Regions from separate parts of the Psychrobacillus sp. INOP01 genome, predicted to be linked through region 3. Evidence: predicted binding sites of a transcription regulator. Region 3 holds the regulator's gene; each other region holds the start of a gene.

Region 1 (4,914 bases), 1.8 Mb from region 3:
TGCTTCTACTACCTGTTCTATCGTTACAATTGGCTGCTCCGTATTATAATCTTGTTCATCATAATCCGTAATAGAGCTTTCAAATTGAAGGCGCTCTTGTTCCCAATTTTTTAATAATTCATCTCGATCCTTCCTAATAGGTAAAGATGGAGTAGTGACTGTTTTTTCAAATGTTTGTATTCGTGTATCTATTTCTTCCAATGCGTGTATCGCCAATTTTTTTTCGTTTAGATCTTTTGTTTTCGATTCTATTTGGTCTTCATTTTCAATTGGGTTTTCTTCTATATAATGTATATTTTCTTCTTTCCATAAATCCGTTTGATTTATGTAATACCGATTGACTTCTTCTGTCACACGATTGGCAAAGTTTAGGATTGCATTACCGCTTGTACTTGCTCCTTCGTGTAAAGAATTGTCTATAAGATCAGTAGAAACACTAAATTGTATTGCATCGATTTGATTTGCCTTATCTTCGGTTAATAAAGAAACGTCTTTTAACATGCGTTTCATCAATAATTTCATATGAGTAGTAATATTGGTGGCAATAATTTTATCTAACGAGCTAATAATTTCGTTGAGTCTTCTTTGTCTCTCTTCCTCTGTTTTCTTTTTACTCCCTAAAAAACCAACTTTAAAATTGGATTGCTTACTCTCCGCATAAGACTTCAAAGCTTCGCGCATTTCAAACGTCATAATAGAAGCATTTTCTAGTATGTTTTTACGAAGGTCTTCAAAGGTCTTTTTCCAAAGAGTAACATCTTGAAGTTTTACTTGTTTCTGAGCAAGTTCCAATTGTTCTTTAATATCTTCTTTGTTGTTCCAATCCTCTTCGCTCAGCTGACTCTCAAAGGTTTCAAAACATGCTGCTTTTTCATCCTCTAAAAAATGTAAATGCTCATCTATTAACTTTTCTAATGTAGCCTGAGCTAGTGTAAGATAATAATCCTCTTTGTTTTCAATAGAGCTAGTCACTATTTGTTGAACCTGTGGAAAATCATTATGTATGAAATCATTATTTTTTAAGCTAGTATAAAAAATCCCTTTTGGATCAACAGACCAAGAATTAAAAGCATCTGCAACCGATTGTTTATAGGCTGTAAAAGGCAATTCTTCTTCTCTATGCTTATCCACTTGGTTTACGATTAAATATACATTTTCATTATAATGAAGTAATTGCTTCGTAAATTGAAAGTTTAACTCTGACTGAACGTGATTGTAATCCATTACGTAAAAAACAATATCAGCCAAATGCAAGGCAGATTCAGTGGAAATACGATGTGCATCATCTGTCGAGTCTACTCCAGGGGTATCCATTATTGTAATTCCTTCAGGGAGACTTGAACCAGCATGTCCTATTTCAATTTGAGAAACTTTACTTCCATCTTTTGAATATTTTTTTACTAGTTGAATATCATACTCCCCAGAAAATCTGACTGGTGGTTGATCCACAAAGTGAACTAGAGCATAGTTTTCAGCTGTATTTTGAACTGTAACGATATTTGCTGAGGTAGGAATCGGGCTAGTTGGAAGCAATTGTTCATTAACCAATGCATTAATCATACTAGATTTACCAGCCGAAAAGTGACCTGCAAAGGCAATAGTAAATGTGCCTTTTTCCAATTTCCCAGCAAACAGTTTGGATTTTCGATACCGTTCGTCGTCATTGTTTCCTTTGAAAATAGTTGCTAGTAATGCATTTTGTTCTTTTATCTCTTGTATTTCCTTTGAGTTCTGCATATAAAAATTTTATCTCCTTCATAATTCGACAATGTACATCTATCATAGCAAAAATTTAAAGCCTATAACAATATTCTTTGACTCTTTTATACGATAAAAAAAAGACTCTATTTGCTTTCGCAATAAAGTCATCTGGATTGTTCATGTTATTTTTGCTTTTGGCGCTGTAGACTTTAAAATATATGCTGTTACCCCACTATACACTAAAATAGATAATCCAATTATTACAGCTAACATATATATCGCCCTCTCAACTGAATTTGATATTCATTCTCATCGACATAATACCATAGTATATTTTAAAATTCTACAATACCTATTCTTTTTTCCTATATTACATGATAAAATCGATACATCTATACTAGATGGAGGGGAAAAAATGAGCGCTTCAAAACATATTCAAACAATTTTAAACGGAACAATCCAATCTTTAAAATCAGTCATACCAATTGCAATGGATATAAAATCCCCTTCCTTGATGGTTCAACCATTCGAACAAAAAGAAATGGGTGTACTAATTGGAATTATCGGTGATATTAAAGGGCGAATAATTATTGACTCCACAGCTGATTCCTTTTCTGCAATTGGAGCAACCATGTTCGGTATGCCATTAGAAGGTGAAATGCTCGAATCATTTACAGGCGAGCTTGGGAATATGGTCGCAGGGAATATTTGTACTTCCGTTGCTGCTAATGGAGTTGAAATTGATATTACTCCACCTACTGTTATTGTTGGCACTACCAGGTTATATGGATTTCAACATGCTTTTAAACTTCCTGTAGTGATTGAAAATATTGGTGAAATGGCAATTATCTTAACTATAGATGAATAAGAACAGAGCCTCCTTTTGTAGGAAGGTTCTTTTTTTATGTAAAAAAACCTGTCTAATTAGGCGAACCCCCTAGGAAACTATCACATTTCACATATAGTTCACAGTTTACATACGTAAGTGTGATTTTTATCACATCTTCTATTAACCATTATATTTATTATGGAATTATACAAGTTGAATAGGAGGAGGTGTAAGTAAATGTCGAAAAAGAAAGAAAAAGATTCAGATTTAAAAGGCACTCTTTATTCAGTTGGTTTTGTTGGCTTATTTATATTAGTTTCTTGGTTCATGGCATTTTACTTATTCATAGACAGATTTTAATTTAATTGGAGGTTAAAGACTTATGCATATTCATAAGTATGAAAAGTGGTGGCTAACTTTTGGGATTAGCTCATTGGTATTATTTTTAGTTATAGTTGGTTTTAGTGCATTTCATTATGGTTCACACCCCCCAACTGGAAAAGTTTACATCGATCCTGAGCGAGTTGATGAGATAGCACCTTTTAATAATCCAGGGGTTCATAAAGTAGAAGGTAAAGAATGGGACTATGAAGTAGTTCTAGTTGCATCTGCATTTTACTATAATCCACCTGAGATTGAGGTACCATTAGGTTCCACCGTAAAGTTCATATCAACAACTAAAGACGTTGTTCATGGATTTCAAGTTGCTGGAACAAATATTAATATGATACTAGAACCAGGTTACGTTTCGGAATATGTAACAACGGTGGACAAATCTGGCGAGTTTTTAATCTTATGTAATGAATATTGTGGCATCGGACACTCTTCTATGACGTCCAAGTTAAAGGTGGTGGAGTAAAATGACAACGATTAAAGAAAAAGCAAAAGATTTCACAAAAGTCGACCGTCGTGATGGTAAACTAGCCCTTGCTCATATATATGTAGCATTTATCGCTTTATTCATCGGAGGTCTTTGTGGTTTATTACAAGTTCTAGTTCGCTCTGGTAAATTTACACTCCCATGGGGAATTGGGTATTATCAAATTTTAACTGTTCATGGTGTGTTATTAGGTCTTATTTTAACAACTTATTTTATACTTGGTTTTCAAATTGCTGCTATGAGCAGAACTTCTGGAACTTTTACAGACAAACAACGTTTACTCGGTTGGATAGGTTTCTGGGTAATGACTACTGGTACGGTTGCAGCTGCAACGATGGTATTACTAAACGAAGCTTCTGTTTTGTATACATTCTATGCTCCTCTTCAAGCACATTGGATTTTTTATGTGGGAATGGCTCTGGTAGTTGTAGGATCATGGATTGTTGGTATTGCACAAATTATGAAGTATAACGAATGGCGTAAAGCTCATCCGGGTGAATCTAGTCCCCTTCTATCCTTTATGGTAATTGTCAATATGGCAATGTGGATTATTTGTTCTTTAGGGGTAGCTGTGGAAGTTGTATTCCAACTAATTCCATGGTCATTAGGCTGGGTTGATAAAGTGGATGTTTTACTTTCTCGTACTTTATTCTGGTATTTCGGTCATCCATTAGTTTACTTCTGGTTGTTACCTGCGTATATGGTTTGGTATGTCGTGATTCCAAAAATTATTGGAGGTAAAATTTTCTCTGATGCCTTAGCAAGACTTTCATTCATGTTATTTTTACTGTTCTCTATTCCAGTTGGATTTCATCACCAGTTAACAGAACCAGGGATTGAATCATTTTGGAAGTTTTTACAAGTAATATTAACAATGATGGTAGTTATTCCTTCTTTGTTAACGGCATTCTCTATGTTTGCTACATTTGAATTACGTGGTAGACAGCTTGGTGGTAAAGGGTTGTTTGGATGGGTGAAAAAACTACCTTGGCAAGATGCTAGATTTACAGTTCCATTTATCGGAATGGCCGCATTTATACCTGCTGGTGCTGGCGGTATTATTAACGCATCTCACCAGATGAATCAGTTAATTCACAACACGATTTGGGTTACTGGTCATTTCCATTTAACAGTAGCAACAACTGTTGTTTTAACATTCTTTGGTGCTTCTTACTGGTTATTACCTCACCTAACTGGTAGAATTTTAACGAAACAAATGAATAAGTTAGCTATTATTCAAGCTATTGTTTGGACGGTTGGTATGTCGATCATGTCAGGTGCAATGCATATTGTTGGATTAATGGGAGCACCTCGTCGCTCGGATTTTTCTACCTACGGTGGTGCTGAACAAGCAACGGAATGGATTCCTTACCAAATAGCACAGGCAGTAGGTGGAACAATTCTATTCGTCGGTATTATTTTAATACTTTATATTGTAGTAAATCTGTTATTTTTTGCCCCTAAAGGTGAAACAGAGTTTCCTGTTGGAGAGGTTTCAGAGAAT
Region 2 (4,914 bases), 1.7 Mb from region 3:
CATAAAATGCGCGTATATGAGATGACGGATCACCCGACAGCTCGAGAAATGATTGGATATTTACTTGTACGTGGAGGAACACATGTTCTTGCGTATGCAAAAGCTATTGAGATAGCGACTGGAACAGATGTCACGAAAATGTTACCAATACCAAACCTAGATAATCGTGTATTTGATACTGCAAGAAAGTATGAAGATCAAGGGTATGGTAATGTATTATTCACATGGAATAATGTAGGTGACTACAAAGATATTAATCAGATTTGGAAAGGCACTAATCCGTTGAGTGGAGAACAGCTATATGTGAAAGAGGGAAGTCCAAAAGGGTATGATATTCCTGATTTAAGATCATTACCAGAAGAATTTGCACCAGGTATAGGACCGGACGAATATGAAGCTATAGCAAAAAGATTATTGGCTAATATGTAAAGAAATAGCGTAAAATATTCGAGTAAAAGGGAACTCCCTAGTATTCTTTTTTAGTTTACAATTTACAATTAAATTGTAGACATTTAAAGAAGGGATTGAAGAAAATGACTTTATTATCCGTAGAAACAAATGTTTCAGAAATTGTAAAAGAAATACCACAAACTGGTGATTTGTTTAGAAAGCTTCGAATAGATTTTTGTTGCGGGGGAAAGGTGCCACTTAGAACTGCAGCGATAAATCAACAGTTAGACCCAGAAGAGGTACTAGAAAAAGTGAAAGGTATCCAATCAAAACAAACAGAATATCAACAAACGCTACCAACTTCTTTAGATGAGAAGGCGTTGATCGAACATATACAAACGAAGCATCATGCTTATTTACGTGAGGAATTACCTTCTTTGACACCTTATATAACAAAAGTATCAAAAGTACATGGCGAAAATCATCCACATCTCATCAGAGTTAAAGAGATTTTCACTGTTTTAAAAAGAGAATTAATAGACCATACCGATGATGAAGACAATGTTGTATTCCCATTAATAAAGGAATTTATAGCGAATCTAACAGAAGAGCATGTAGAGAATTTAAAACCACATGTACTAGAATTAGAAGAAGAACATGAAAATGCTGGTAATCTTCTTAAAGAGCTACGAGAGATAACTAATAATTTCACACCTCCAGAAAGTGCTTGCGGAACATTCAGATTAGTATATCAACGACTTGAGCAGCTTGAAAAAGACACATTTGAACATATTCATTTAGAGAATAATATATTATTTGAAAATGTGAGAAAAGCAATCTAACAGAAAGGTCGCTATTTAGTCGAAGTTACTTTGACAAAAGTAGCGACTATTTTTTTTTGGAGGATTAGGAGCTATAATTAGAGAAAGTGTTTAAGGTAGGAGGACATTATGAACAATATTATCAAATTAATCATAGCTTGCTTATTAATCGTTTCAGTTCTAGTAGCGTGTTCGCCGTTTAACAGTGAAGAAAATTCAAAAACAGAATTAACTATTTCTATTGCTTCGAGTCTAAAAGAAGCAGTGGAAGAGATAAAGAATACATATGAAACAGAAAACCCTCATATCAAATTGCACTTTAACTTTGGTGGTTCTGGTTCTCTACAGCAACAAATTTCCCAAGGAGCCCCAGTAGATCTTTTTTTCTCTGCGGCGGAAGATAAACTTGATTTGTTAGTGGAAGAGGGCCTTATTGATGAAACTGATGTTACTGATTTATTAGGAAATGAGTTAGTATTGATCGTTCCAAATGGTAAGGAAACATATATTAGTAGCTTTCAAGACCTCGATAAACAAGAAATAGAGAAAATCTCTATTGGAACCCCTGAAACTGTACCCGCAGGAAAATACGCAAAAGAATCATTGCAAAACCTAGGGATTTGGAATGATATAGAAGATAAAATAGTGTTTGCTAAAGATGTTAGACAAGTACTATCATACGTTGAGACAGGTAATGTAACGGCAGGAATTGTCTATAAAACAGATGTAATTTCTTCTGAAAAGGTAAAGGTAATCACTGCAGCAGAACAGCAAACACACACTGTAATCACGTACCCACTTGGGATTTTGAAGAAAACCAAACACTATGAAGAAGCAAAAGATTTCTATGATTATCTTCAAAGTGAGGAAGGATTAAAGGTTTTTAAGGATTATGGATTTACTATTAACTAACATTACTTTGAACGAGTTTTTTAATCCCATTTGGTTATCCTTGAAAATTACTATCATAGCTAGCGTTATAGTTATTATTTCTGGAATACTAGTAGGGAGACTTTTAGCGAGAAATTCATTCAAAGGAAAGTCGATTGTGGAAACAGTCCTATTGCTACCAATGGTGCTTTCCCCTACTGTTGTCGGATTTTTGCTGATTGTTTTATTTGGTCGAAATAGTATTTTTGGACAAGGGATCGAATGGTTGTTTAACCAGCCAATTATATTTACTTGGTGGGCTGCAGTGATTGCTTCTGTAGTTGTTGCTTTTCCATTAATGTACCAATCGGCCAAGTCCGGATTTCAAGCAATTGATACAACAATAGAGGAAGCTGCTAGAGTTGATGGGGCAAGTGAATGGAAGATTCTATACTATTTATCAATCCCTCTCGCATCTAAGTCTATTATTTCTGGTGCGATTTTAAGTTTTGCACGGGCGCTAGGTGAATTTGGTGCCACTTTAATGTTTGCAGGTAATATCCCTGGTCAAACCCAAACCCTACCTACAGCAATTTATACTGCAATTGATTCCGGAAATATGGAATTGGCTTGGCTCTGGGTTATTTCTATTATATTTATATCGTTTATCATGTTGATGATTATTCAGCGTAAAGAGAGTAATTGAATGCTATTTTGAGACTTAAGCAAATATGCTTAAGTCTTTTTTTGAAGAAGATTATACAATGATACTGCTGATTTCCGTTTCAGGCGGATGCTTTCCGCGGGCGAGAGGCCGAGCCTCCTCGTTCGCTACGCTCCCTGCGGGGTCTCGAAATTCTCGCTGTTCCCGCTGGAGTTGCCGCCTTTCTCTCCAATCAATAAAGGGAGTAGTACTTTATAATATGATTTTGCATAGCGTATCGCTGTAATAATAGAATTATATTAAGTTAAATTTATGGCAATTCGATCCAATCACCGTTTCTGAATTATGGGATCAATATTTTAACTATTCCCGTTGGAATTTAATGTGTTTTTACGGGATAAAAGTATAAATAATGTGGCTTTCTTAAAGAAGGCGACGGACAGGCAAATGGCATAAGATTACCGATAAAAGGGAGGATGATTGTGACGTCAGTCACAATCATCCTCTTTAAAAAATCGATCGATAATAATATAGCAACAAGTCTGTTCAAAGCCAACCGAAATGATGGAAACATGTTATGAGCATAGAAGGCGTCTTGCACTTTTCATTTATTTCCCCTAAGAATATAGTTCTCTAGGGAAATCCCAGTAGTGATTAGGACTTTCCCTAATGTCGATTAATGTCATAGTCTTTCATAATAATAGTATAAGAATGAGCAAGTAATTGATTCCCGTCATGCTATTCATTCGAAAAGGAAGGGTGATCGATACTAATGAAACGTAAATTTGGATTGAAGTATTTTAAGCCTACAGAAAAATATTCAGGAAGCTGGTCAATTCTTGAGCAAAAAAACCGAGACTGGGAAAATATGTACCGTGAACGTTGGTCTCACGACAAAGTAGTTCGTACGACGCACGGAGTTAACTGTACTGGATCATGTAGTTGGAAAGTATTTGTGAAAAACGGAATTATTACATGGGAAAATCAGCAAATAGATTATCCTTCATGTGGTCCTGAAATGCCAGAGTTTGAACCTAGGGGATGCCCTCGTGGAGCTTCATTCTCCTGGTATGAATATAGCCCGTTAAGAGTGAAATACCCTTATATGCGAGGACGACTATGGAGACTTTGGAAATCAGCTTTACATGAACACCAAAATCCAGTCGATGCATGGGCAAGTATTGTAGAAGATCCTGAGAAATCATTTACTTATAAACGTGCTAGAGGTAAAGGTGGACATGTTCGAGTTACGTGGCAAGATGCGATGGAATTGATATGTGCACAATTGATTTATACAATTCGTACGTATGGTCCTGATAGAATAGCTGGATTTACACCAATACCAGCAATGTCAATGATTAGCTATGCAGCTGGTTCGAGATTCATCAGCTTACTTGGCGGTGAAATGTTAAGTTTCTACGATTGGTATGCTGATTTACCACCTGCCTCTCCGCAAATCTGGGGAGAACAAACAGATGTACCGGAATCATCTGATTGGTATAATTCAGGCTATTTAATTATGTGGGGTTCAAATGTACCGCTAACTCGTACACCTGATGCCCATTTCATGACAGAGGTTCGTTATAAAGGAACGAAAGTTGTATCGGTTGCTCCTGACCATGCAGAAAACGTGAAATTTGCGGATAACTGGCTAGCTCCACATCCAGGAACGGATGCTGCTGTTGCTCAAGCAATGACCCACGTTATTTTAGATGAGTTTTATGTACAACGAAAAGAAGAAATGTTTATTAACTATGCAAAACAATATACAGATATGCCGTTTTTAATCTTATTGGATGAACATGAAGGAATCCACAAAGCTGGACGATTCTTACGCGCAAGTGATTTTGGAGATACTACGGAGAATGCTGAGTGGAAGCCAGTAATTATTGATGAAATTACAGCTAAAATAATCGTTCCAAATGGAACAATGGGTCAACGCTGGGAAGAAGATAAAAACTGGAATTTGATTTTAGAAAATGAAGATGGTACTAAAATTGATCCTGCTATGAGTGTTGAAAATTTTGAAGCAAGTCAAACAGAAATAGTCTTTCCTTTCTTTGATAATGTTTCAAATGGAACATTTAATAGGCATATACCTTCTAAAAAAGTTACGTTGGCAGATGGCACTACTCGTTTAGTGGTGACTGTATATGATTTAATGTTAAG
Region 3 (4,914 bases):
TAAGGAGATGCATATCCACGGTCGAACTGCATACCTTCTACTACATCAAGTTCTGTAGTGAACCCTTTAGATTCTTCAATTGTAATAACGCCGTCGTTACCAACGCGTTCCATTGCTTCAGCGATTAAATCACCAACTTCAGAATCTCCTGAAGAAATAGCTGCAACTTGAGCAATAGACTCTTTGCCTTCGATTTGTTTAGAAATTACTTTTAACTCTGTAACTGCTGCAGCAACTGCAAGGTCGATACCTTTACGGATTCCTACTGGGTTAGCACCCGCTGTTACGTTTTTCAATCCCTCACGAATCATTGATTGCGCTAATACAGTAGCAGTAGTTGTACCGTCACCAGCGATATCGTTTGTTTTAGAAGCAACCTCTGCTACTAATTTAGCACCCATATTTTCAAATGCATCTTCCAACTCGATATCTTTTGCAATTGTTACACCATCATTTGTAATAAGTGGTGAACCAAATTTTTTCTCAAGAACAACATTACGTCCTTTTGGTCCAAGCGTTACTTTAACAGCATCTGCAAGTTTATCTACACCACGTAGCATTGCGCTACGAGCGTCTTCACTGAATTTAATTTCTTTAGCCATATGTTAGTTACCTCCTGAATATATTTTCCAAAGTTTTATTAGCCAATGATAGCTAGAACATCGCTTTCGCGTAAAATTAAATAGTCATTGTTGTCATATTTCACTTCTGTACCTGAATATTTAGAGAAGATGATACGGTCTCCCTCTTTTACGTCAAGTTCAACGCGAGTGCCGTTTTCAAGTACTCGTCCAGTTCCTGTAGCAACAACATTTCCTTCTTGCGGTTTTTCTTTAGCAGAGTCTGGAAGTACGATGCCAGATGCTGTTTTTTCCTCAGCTTCGATTAATTCGATTACGATACGATCACCTAATGGTCTTAACAAGTGAAACTACCTCCCTAAAATAGTAAAATATAATATTATTAGCACTCTTACTCTTCGAGTGCTAACCCACTTATAATAATAATTAATCACAGAACATTTTGCAAGTGAGAAGCTATCTTTTTCTTTTATTTTCTATTTCCGATACAATAAGTGAAGAAGGTACATATAGAGAGGAATAAAAATTTTCATGAAACAACAAAAAACTGGTATCTACATTTTAATCATCTACTGTGTTATGCAATTATCAGGAGCTGTGCTTGTGCCAATCCTGCCGTCCCTTTATAAGTTATTAGAAGCAAGGGGCGTGGAAAATCCAGCAATTATTATTTCTGGTTGGTGGGTATTTCTTAGCATGGGAATCGCCACATTAATCACCCTGTTAATCATCCGAAAAGACAATACATACTTGAAACCATTAAAGGGTAAGCCAAGTCCAACCCTTCAAACAATCGGTTGGGGAATTGCCGGTTTTTTTCTAGTATTTGTTGGCCAGGGTATTGCAGCTAGTATTGAACTTAGATTTGGTGTTGATCCTGGATCAGAGAATACAACACAATTTATCGAAATTGCCCACGCCGTTCCTTTAGCTATTTTTTCTATCGTTATTTTTGCTCCTATATTAGAGGAGCTCATATTTCGACGCATCATTTTCGGAACTCTATTGCCAAAAACGAATTTCTTTGTAGCTGCTTCTGTCAGTGCAATTGTTTTCGGAATTATCCACTTTGACTTTACGCACATCCTACTATATGCGGTTTCTGGGTTTATATTCGCTTTTATCTATTACAAGACGAAGCGGATAATCGCATCTATTATTTCGCATATGCTATTAAATGGATTTGTTGTACTCGTTCAATTTTACGGAGAAGACATTCAACAGTTTTTTGAGCAATATTCAAACATGCAGTTAATATTTTTTCATTAATTTATGTTGAATTTAACTATTGGCGGATTTTAACGTTGGCGGCAGCTCCTACGTAAAAGCGACGTGATTAGACCCCGTAGTCAAACTTTAGCGCACTAGGAGGCTCAGCATTTCGCCCATGGAAAGCCTCCGCCATAAGCGAAGATCAACAGTGGATTTTAAAAGAGTTTTTCATCAATAAAAGCCTTTGACCTAATAGCATTGTGGTCAAAGGCTTTTTTTGTTATTCAGTAAGTTCGTTTCTTATTAAATAAATAAGGGTCTGCAATTCGACAGAAAGATCGATTGTATGTACTCGGATAGCGTCGGTTGTTTGTAAACGAATGGGCGTAAAGTTTAATATTCCTTTAATCGAAGAAGCCTCCAATTGATCAGCAACTTGCTGCGCAGATCGACTTGGCAATGTGAAAATGACTAGTTCAATTCCGTATTCATCTAACTTTTCGAGCATAACACTCGAATGATATACAGGAATATCACTTATTGTCGTTCCATCCACTGGAGCTTTTGTATCAAATGCCACAACAATTTTTGTATTGTGGTTTTTTTGGAAATTATATTTTAGAAAAGCAGTTCCCAAACTACCAACCCCAATGAGAGCCACATTCGCTGCCTCATCCTGGTCGAGTGTTTTACGGAAAAACTCAAGTAATGTTGGAACGTCATAACCGTAGCCTTTTTTTCCAAGCGCACCAAAATGAGAGAAGTCTCTTCGGATTGTAGCTGAATCTATTTTCATCGCTTCACTCAATTCCTGTGAAGAAACTCGTTTATGTCCAGCATTATGAAAGCTTTGTAAAAATCTATAATATAAAGGTAGTCTTTTCGTAGTTGCTTGAGGAATTCTCGGTATTTCTGGTTTCATAAAAATCCTCCTAGTTTAGTCAAACAAATCGTTATTATCTTACTAGACATTTCTACCATTGTAAAGCTATGGCGTTGCAACAACAAGCCCTATCTATTACACTTAAGTTAGAATTGAGGTGCGAATAATTGTGATCGTTTTACAAGTCAATCAAATAACAAAATCCTTTAACGGCGAAGATATATTAACAAACGTAAAGCTAGAGGTTCAGGATCGTGACCGGGTTGCCCTTGTGGGTAGAAACGGTGCCGGAAAATCTACTTTACTTAAAATAATAGCAGGTGAAATGTCATACGATTCAGGCGAAATCATTATGCCTAAAAATATTCGTCTTGGCTATTTAGAGCAACATGCAGGACTCGAATCCAAGCTGTCCATCTGGGGGGAAATGATGACGATCTTCAGTCATCTTATTAACTCAGAAAAAGAGCTTCGTTCCTTAGAATCACAAATGGCAGACCCTTCTATATATGAAGATACTGAGGTTTATGCGAGAGTGGCAGCAACGTATGATGAATTACAGCTGGCCTTTAATGAGGCTGGTGGTTATCGCTTCGAATCAGATATCCGCTCCATCTTACATGGCATGCAGTTTTTCCCAGATGATTACGATAAGCCTGTCCAAGCATTATCAGGAGGGCAAAAAACGAGGCTAGCACTAGCTAAAATGCTTCTAAGCAAGCCAGACTTACTTATTCTCGATGAGCCTACCAACCATTTGGACATTCAAACGCTAAGTTTTTTAGAAAACTATTTGAAAAATTATAATGGCGCAGTTCTTATTGTGTCGCATGATCGATACTTTTTAGACCAGGTAGTCAACTTTGTGTACGAAGTATCTCGTCATAATGTAGCAAGATACGTTGGCAACTATAGCTCCTACTTAACGCAAAAAGCAAAAAACTATGAGTTAGATAGAAAGAAGTATGAAAAACAGCAAGAGGAAAAAGCAAAGCTAGAGGATTTTGTCAGTAAAAACCTAGCACGTGCCTCTACTACTAAAATGGCCCAATCTAGACGTAAGGTTATCGAAAAGACAGATTGGATGGATTCACCAGATGGAGATGAAAAATCTGCCTCATTCGGGTTTACTATCGACCGTCCTAGTGGCAATGATGTGCTCCGTCTAGAGGAAATCGCAGTCGGTTATCCAAACAAGACCGTTTCATCTAATATATCGTTTTCTGTATACAAGCAGGATCGAATTGCACTCGTTGGACCAAATGGGGTCGGAAAATCGACTCTATTAAAAACAATTATGAAACAACTGGAGGCTGCTGGAGGGAAAATCCAGTACGGTACAAATGTCCAATTTGGATACTATGACCAAGAACAAGCAGCACTAACTGGCAATAAAACTGCATTACAAGAACTATGGGATGAATGGCCGTTGATGAATGAAAGAGATGTCCGTACCGTATTAGGTCGTTTCTTGTTTACAGGGGATGATGTACAAAAAACGGTATCTACATTATCCGGTGGTGAAAAGGCAAGACTTGCTCTTGCAAAACTAATGCTTTTAAAAGCGAACACCCTTGTACTCGATGAGCCTACCAACCATCTAGACTTAGACAGTAAAGAGGTTCTTGAAAATGCATTGCTCGACTTTCCAGGGACTATCATATTCGTATCCCATGACCGATATTTCATCAACAGAATTGCAACAAAGGTTATTGAATTAGCAAGCGAAGATGCAACTCTATTCCTTGGAGATTATGACTATTACTTAGAGAAAAAAGAAGAAATGGAAGAGCTTGCTTTAGAAAATGCCGTAGTTGAAAATACGGTAGTTACGAAAGTGAACACATCCACAATAGATAAAGAAGCAAAGAAAAAGGAACGCCAGCTTCGACGTCAGCTAGAGGAACTAGAAAGTCAGATTCCAACCGTTGATGCGGAAATTGCTTCGATTGAAGAAAAGCTATGTGACCCTGAAATTTTCCAAGATCACGAAGCTGTTCAACGATTGCAGCGTAATCTGGATGAGCTTAAAGAAAAACAAGATGAGTTGTCCAATGAATGGTTAGAATTACAGGAGCAACTAGAAGAAATAGCACCATAAAGAAAAAAGGTAGTGAAACCAATTCGTTTGGCTTTACTACCTTTTCTAATCCCTTTTATTTTACTCTTTTTCATTCCTATTTGTAGTTGATTCATTTATCCATATATCTAAAGACTTTTTTGAAAAGATATACTCCC
Region 4 (4,914 bases), 210 kb from region 3:
ATGGCGGAAAGGGGGGCTAGCGAACTTTGGGGAGTCGACCTTTCTGAGAAGCAGATTAAGACTGCCGAGGAAACGCTACAAGGTTTAGAAACTCATTTATTTTGTTCCCCTATGGAAGTTGATATTGGATTACCGAAATTGTATTTTGACTGTGTGTACTCTATTTATGCTATTGGATGGACTACTGATTTGACTACTACCTTTAGATTAATTTATTCCTATTTGAAGCAAGGAGGAAGCTTTGTATTTAGTTGGGATCATCCGTTATATCCTCATATTGCCAGTCAAAATGGGCAACTTAGTCTTAATGGTTCATACCAGGAAGAAGGAGTAACAACATATCCGAACTTCAAAGGTGAAGATGCTCCGATGGTAATTCCTAAAAGAAAGCTCAGTACATATATAAATGAATTGATAAAAGTAGGATTCACGATTGACTCTGTAATAGAAAGTGATGTATCAGTAAATTATGAGTCGACTAAGGAAGAAGTATCTGATCGGTATTATTCTTTATACAAAGCAAAAAGATTCCCGACTACTATGATTATTAAAGTTACAAAAAAATAGTATGAGCTTTTAGATGGAGGAGAGAAAATGGAGGAGGACAATAAGTTCACTTTATATTTTCATACGTTTGTAGGTGCATTAGGTCTGATTCTTTTAACAGTAACTATCATCAAATATTATGAAATTATTGAAGTTAGTTCTGGTTATTTGCTACCTTTCTTTGGATTTATTCTTACGTTTTCTTATATAAATTATCTGGAAAATAAAGCTGGTGTTAGTAAAAAAGTTATTTGGATCAGATCTATTTCGTCAATCATTATATTGCTGTTAATTTCAAAGGTATTATTTTTTTAATATCTCAATTTCTAATAATCATAAAAAAGGCATCCAATTAATTTGGTTGCCTTTTTGTCTCTTTAAAACAATTCATCTTTTAATTTGTCCATGTTCAAAATAATATTGCCTGCTGGATCAGAGCTAATTAGTTTTGACTTTTTCAAAGAAGTGAGCGTTCTGCTAACTGTTTCACGGCTTGAACCGATCATATTAGCTAAATCTCGGTTTGTGAACTGCGTTGTGAAGATATAGTGATCGTCGTCGTGTTTCTTCCCATGACTTTTTACTAGGCGTATTAACAGCAAAATAATTTGTTCGTATGTATTATGCAAAATTTTCTCTTCCAACCGATTTTGTAAGTCTACGATTTTATCTCCGAGTATTCGGAAAATCTTTACACAAATTTCTGGATTAGTTTTTAGAAATTGCTCGAACAAATGAATTGGGATATATATTAAAACCGCATCCTCTGATACCTCTGCATGAGCGGGATAGGTACCTTTGCGAAAGAATCCCATATGAGGAAACATTTCACCCTCCCCAAGAACATTGATGATTTGTTCTTTTCCTTGCATATCCGTACGATATATTTTTATTTGTCCTTGATGTATGAAGTACACATTGGTTAGTGGATCATCTTGCATAAAAATATGAGTACCTTGGCGATAAAACCGATTTTTTGCCAAATCAAGTATTGGTTCTATTTCTGCATTGGTCAAATCTTTAAATAAGGAAAAACGTTGTAGAAGTGCTTGTATCGATTCCACATTCATGTAGCTCATCCTTTCTCCCAGAGACTGTCATTTTCATTGTACCATCAAAAGTTTGTCTTTGGAGAACTATGACAAGTGATTAAAATCATAGGGGCGATGTGTTTTTTCTCACTTCTGTTTAAAATAGTAAGCCTTATGATATGAACAGAATCAAAAATATTGGAGGGAACGATAATGAGTAATATTCCATTTGCAGTAAAACTAAACGCACCAGATATTGAACCAAGAATTCGTCATCCAAGAATATTTGAAGCATTTGATGCTATACAGTCTGGGGAGTTTTTGGAGCTTTCCAATGACCATGATCCAAAACCATTACTCTATCAATTTATGATGGAACGTGAAGACACATACACCTGGGAATATATTGAAAACGGTCCCAATCATTGGAGGGTCGCTATCGGTAAAAAATAAAATATCTCTAAACGATCCTGGGATAAATTTTCTGGGATCTTTTGTTTATCTCGCATTAAATACTCAGTAAGTGAATAATATCACTTCGGATTTAATATGAAAATGTTAGACTCCAAGTATAAGATGTTTCTTGCAATAGGAGGAAAAATTATGTTTTCACGAGATTATAATGAAAATCCATTTATCGTTATTTGGGAGTTAACCCGTGCATGTCAGCTACATTGTTTACATTGTCGTGCAGAGGCTCAGCATCATAGACATCCATTGGAGTTAACATTAGGTGAAGGTAAAAAGTTAATAGATGATATTTATGAAATGGAAAATCCATTACTTGTATTTACAGGTGGGGATCCGTTGGAACGACCAGATGTATTTGATATAGCCGAGTATGCTATAAAAAAGGGCGTTCGTGTATCTATGACTCCATCAGCTACTCCAAATGTGACGAAAGAAGCAATGCAAAAGGCAAAAGATATTGGGCTAGCTAGGTGGGCTTTTAGTATTGATGGGCATTGTGCAGAGGTTCACGATCACTTTAGGGGGACGACTGGTTCGTTTGATTTGACGATGAAGGCTATCGAATATTTAAATGAATTAGGAATGCCTTTACAGATTAATACAGTTATTTCGAGATATAACTATGCATACTTAGAGGAGTTAGCGGAAATGGTTGAGAAGTTTAATTGTGTACTATGGAGCGTATTCTTCCTAGTTCCAACTGGTAGAGGGAAAGAAACAGACATGATCTCACCTGCAGAGCATGAAAAAGTGTTTAGATGGTTATATAATCTATCAAAACGCGTACCATTTGATATTAAAACAACAGCAGCCCAGCATTATCGCCGAGTAGTTATTCAACAAAAACTACGCGAACAAAAAGGATTGAGCGATAAAGAGCATATCTTCTATGAAGATGCATTAACAATGGGTGATACCGGTAAAATCGATGGTCTAGGAAGAGCGCCAAAAGGAGTAAACGATGGGAATGGCTTTGTCTTTATCTCGCATACAGGTGATGTGTTTCCGAGTGGACTACTACCGATAAAAGCTGGAAATGTCCGTCAAACACCATTAGTAGAAATTTACCGTGATTCGGAGGTATTCCAAAACCTTCGTAGTCCCGATAAATATAAAGGAAAATGTGGAGTCTGCGAGTTCAATAAAGTGTGCGGAGGATCCAGATCCAGAGCATACAATGTTACGGGAGATTATATGGAAAGCGAACCATACTGCGTATATATACCGCAGTCCATGCGCAAGAAAAAAAAGCAACCAACTGTATAACTATAAAGCAAGTAATAGGGGGAGATGCTATTACTTGTTTTTTTATGGGCTGACAAGATTGGGTTATGAGCAAATTTATTTTAGGCTAGGCAAATTTCCATGAAAACAAGTAGAATAGATGTATTAGTCAGAAAAATACGGCGAAAGAGTAACGAGGGATTAGATAATGGCAATTGAACTAGTAAGAGAGTATTTTAAAGAATTTGGTATGGAAAACAAAATTCAAGAATATGAGGCGTCTAGTGCCACCGTGGAATTAGCGGCTGTCGCATTGAATGTCGAACCTGCTAGGATAGCTAAAACACTTTCTTTTAAAATTGAGGATGGCTGTATACTCGTAGTAGCTGCTGGTGATACAAAAATTGATAACGCAAAATTTAAGAGTATATTCGGTGTGAAAGCAAAAATGCTATCTCCAGAAGAAGTATTAGAACAGGTGGGACATGCAGTTGGAGGAGTTTGTCCATTTGGAATTCCAGCACATATTAACGTTTATCTAGACGAGTCATTAAAACGTTTTGAGACGGTTTTACCAGCTTGTGGGAGCAGTAATAGTGCAATTGAGCTTTCATGTGAAGAACTTTTTACCTTTGCAAAAGCGGCTGAGTGGGTAGATGTTTGTAAAGGTTGGTATGAGGAGGAAAAAAGTGGATATATCGTTTAAGACTACGGAGGGTAGATTTAATTATCGTGTTGCAGGATTGTTGGTACACGATGAGAAACTGCTGGTTATGCAAGACAAAGGCCAACCATATTATTATGTGCCAGGTGGTCGTATCAAGATGAACGAAAAAAGCGAAGATGCCGTAAAGCGTGAAATAAAAGAAGAACTCGGAATAGAAGTGAACGTAAACCGAATGCTTTGGGTAAATGAAAACTTTTTCAAGGAAGATACATTACATGAGCAATTTCATGAAGTTTGTTTCTTTTACTTGCTAGAGCTAAAAGATGAGGAAGTGCTTCAAAAAGGCAATGAATTTATAGTCGATGAGAACGGAAAAATACATACCTATCATTGGAAAACGCTGGAGGATATAAAATTTATAAATCTATATCCAGAGTTTTTGAAGGAGAAAATGAGCGAGTTACCTTTGCATATAAAGCATATTGTTGAAACTTGAAAAAAGATCTGAGGTAATGTGACTGGATGAGGGGGAATTAATAATAAAAAAAATTAAAGTAAGTCGTAGTGATTTGCAAACTAATGATGAAATTTGGAATGCTGTTTTATCAGCTTATAGCGAATATGTTTTCCCGACAGACGACGTGAAAATGAACGATTTCTTCATATTGTTTAATTATTTTTGTGAGCTTGAAAGTGGAGGACATGAAAGCTTATTCAATTGGTTTTCAGAGCATATTGAGGAAATGGGTATTCAAACGTACTTAAATAGATTGACGAAAATGCTTGAAAAAGTTGAAGCACATGAATACGCAGAAATAGAAAAGAATTATACGGAGGAACTATGGAGATTATTTTTATCTGTGGAAAATAGTGGAACTGAAGAACCTCATTATGAAAGCTTAGAAGCAGAATTTTATATGACTATTGAAAAAGCAGATAGTGAATATAGAAGTCTAGGTGATAAATTAAGTGAGC

Evidence for each region. The regulator Rex, encoded in region 3, represses fermentation and respiration genes when NADH is low (regulators of the CRP and FNR family bind a similar motif). The targets are predictions, from matches to a motif close to TTGTGAAATATTTCACAA.
Region 1: a site for Rex is predicted at 2,687-2,704, ahead of KD050_RS19665 (cytochrome c oxidase subunit 2A). Genes of this name have one in related genera too.
Region 2: a site for Rex is predicted at 3,226-3,243, ahead of KD050_RS19855 (nitrate reductase subunit alpha). Genes of this name have one in related genera too.
Region 4: a site for Rex is predicted at 2,099-2,116, ahead of KD050_RS06460 (TIGR04053 family radical SAM/SPASM domain-containing protein). Genes of this name have one in related genera too.

Annotation. Positions count from the first base shown of each region.
Region 1 covers NZ_CP073315.1:3,999,669-4,004,582, reverse strand. The annotation lists gene KD050_RS19675 (dynamin family protein) at 1-1,737, opposite strand, end outside; gene KD050_RS19670 (chemotaxis protein CheX) at 2,117-2,569, shown strand; gene KD050_RS19665 (cytochrome c oxidase subunit 2A) at 2,768-2,890, shown strand; gene KD050_RS19660 (cupredoxin domain-containing protein) at 2,913-3,389, shown strand; gene KD050_RS19655 (b(o/a)3-type cytochrome-c oxidase subunit 1) at 3,391-4,914, shown strand, end outside.
Region 2 covers NZ_CP073315.1:4,042,733-4,047,646, forward strand. The annotation lists gene KD050_RS19835 (manganese catalase family protein) at 1-429, shown strand, start outside; gene ric (iron-sulfur cluster repair di-iron protein) at 534-1,232, shown strand; gene modA (molybdate ABC transporter substrate-binding protein) at 1,341-2,123, shown strand; gene modB (molybdate ABC transporter permease subunit) at 2,104-2,787, shown strand; gene KD050_RS19855 (nitrate reductase subunit alpha) at 3,518-4,914, shown strand, end outside.
Region 3 covers NZ_CP073315.1:1,481,579-1,486,492, forward strand. The annotation lists gene groL (chaperonin GroEL) at 1-602, opposite strand, end outside; gene groES (co-chaperone GroES) at 641-925, opposite strand; gene KD050_RS07430 (CPBP family intramembrane glutamic endopeptidase) at 1,113-1,850, shown strand; gene KD050_RS07435 (redox-sensing transcriptional repressor Rex) at 2,074-2,715, opposite strand; gene KD050_RS07440 (ABC-F family ATP-binding cassette domain-containing protein) at 2,846-4,777, shown strand; gene KD050_RS07445 (helix-turn-helix domain-containing protein) at 4,838-4,914, opposite strand, start outside.
Region 4 covers NZ_CP073315.1:1,270,149-1,275,062, reverse strand. The annotation lists gene KD050_RS06480 (class I SAM-dependent methyltransferase) at 1-567, shown strand, start outside; gene KD050_RS06475 (hypothetical protein) at 595-861, shown strand; gene KD050_RS06470 (Crp/Fnr family transcriptional regulator) at 924-1,616, opposite strand; gene KD050_RS06465 (DUF2249 domain-containing protein) at 1,791-2,030, shown strand; gene KD050_RS06460 (TIGR04053 family radical SAM/SPASM domain-containing protein) at 2,181-3,314, shown strand; gene KD050_RS06455 (YbaK/EbsC family protein) at 3,481-3,978, shown strand; gene KD050_RS06450 (NUDIX hydrolase) at 3,962-4,435, shown strand; gene KD050_RS06445 (hypothetical protein) at 4,509-4,914, shown strand, end outside.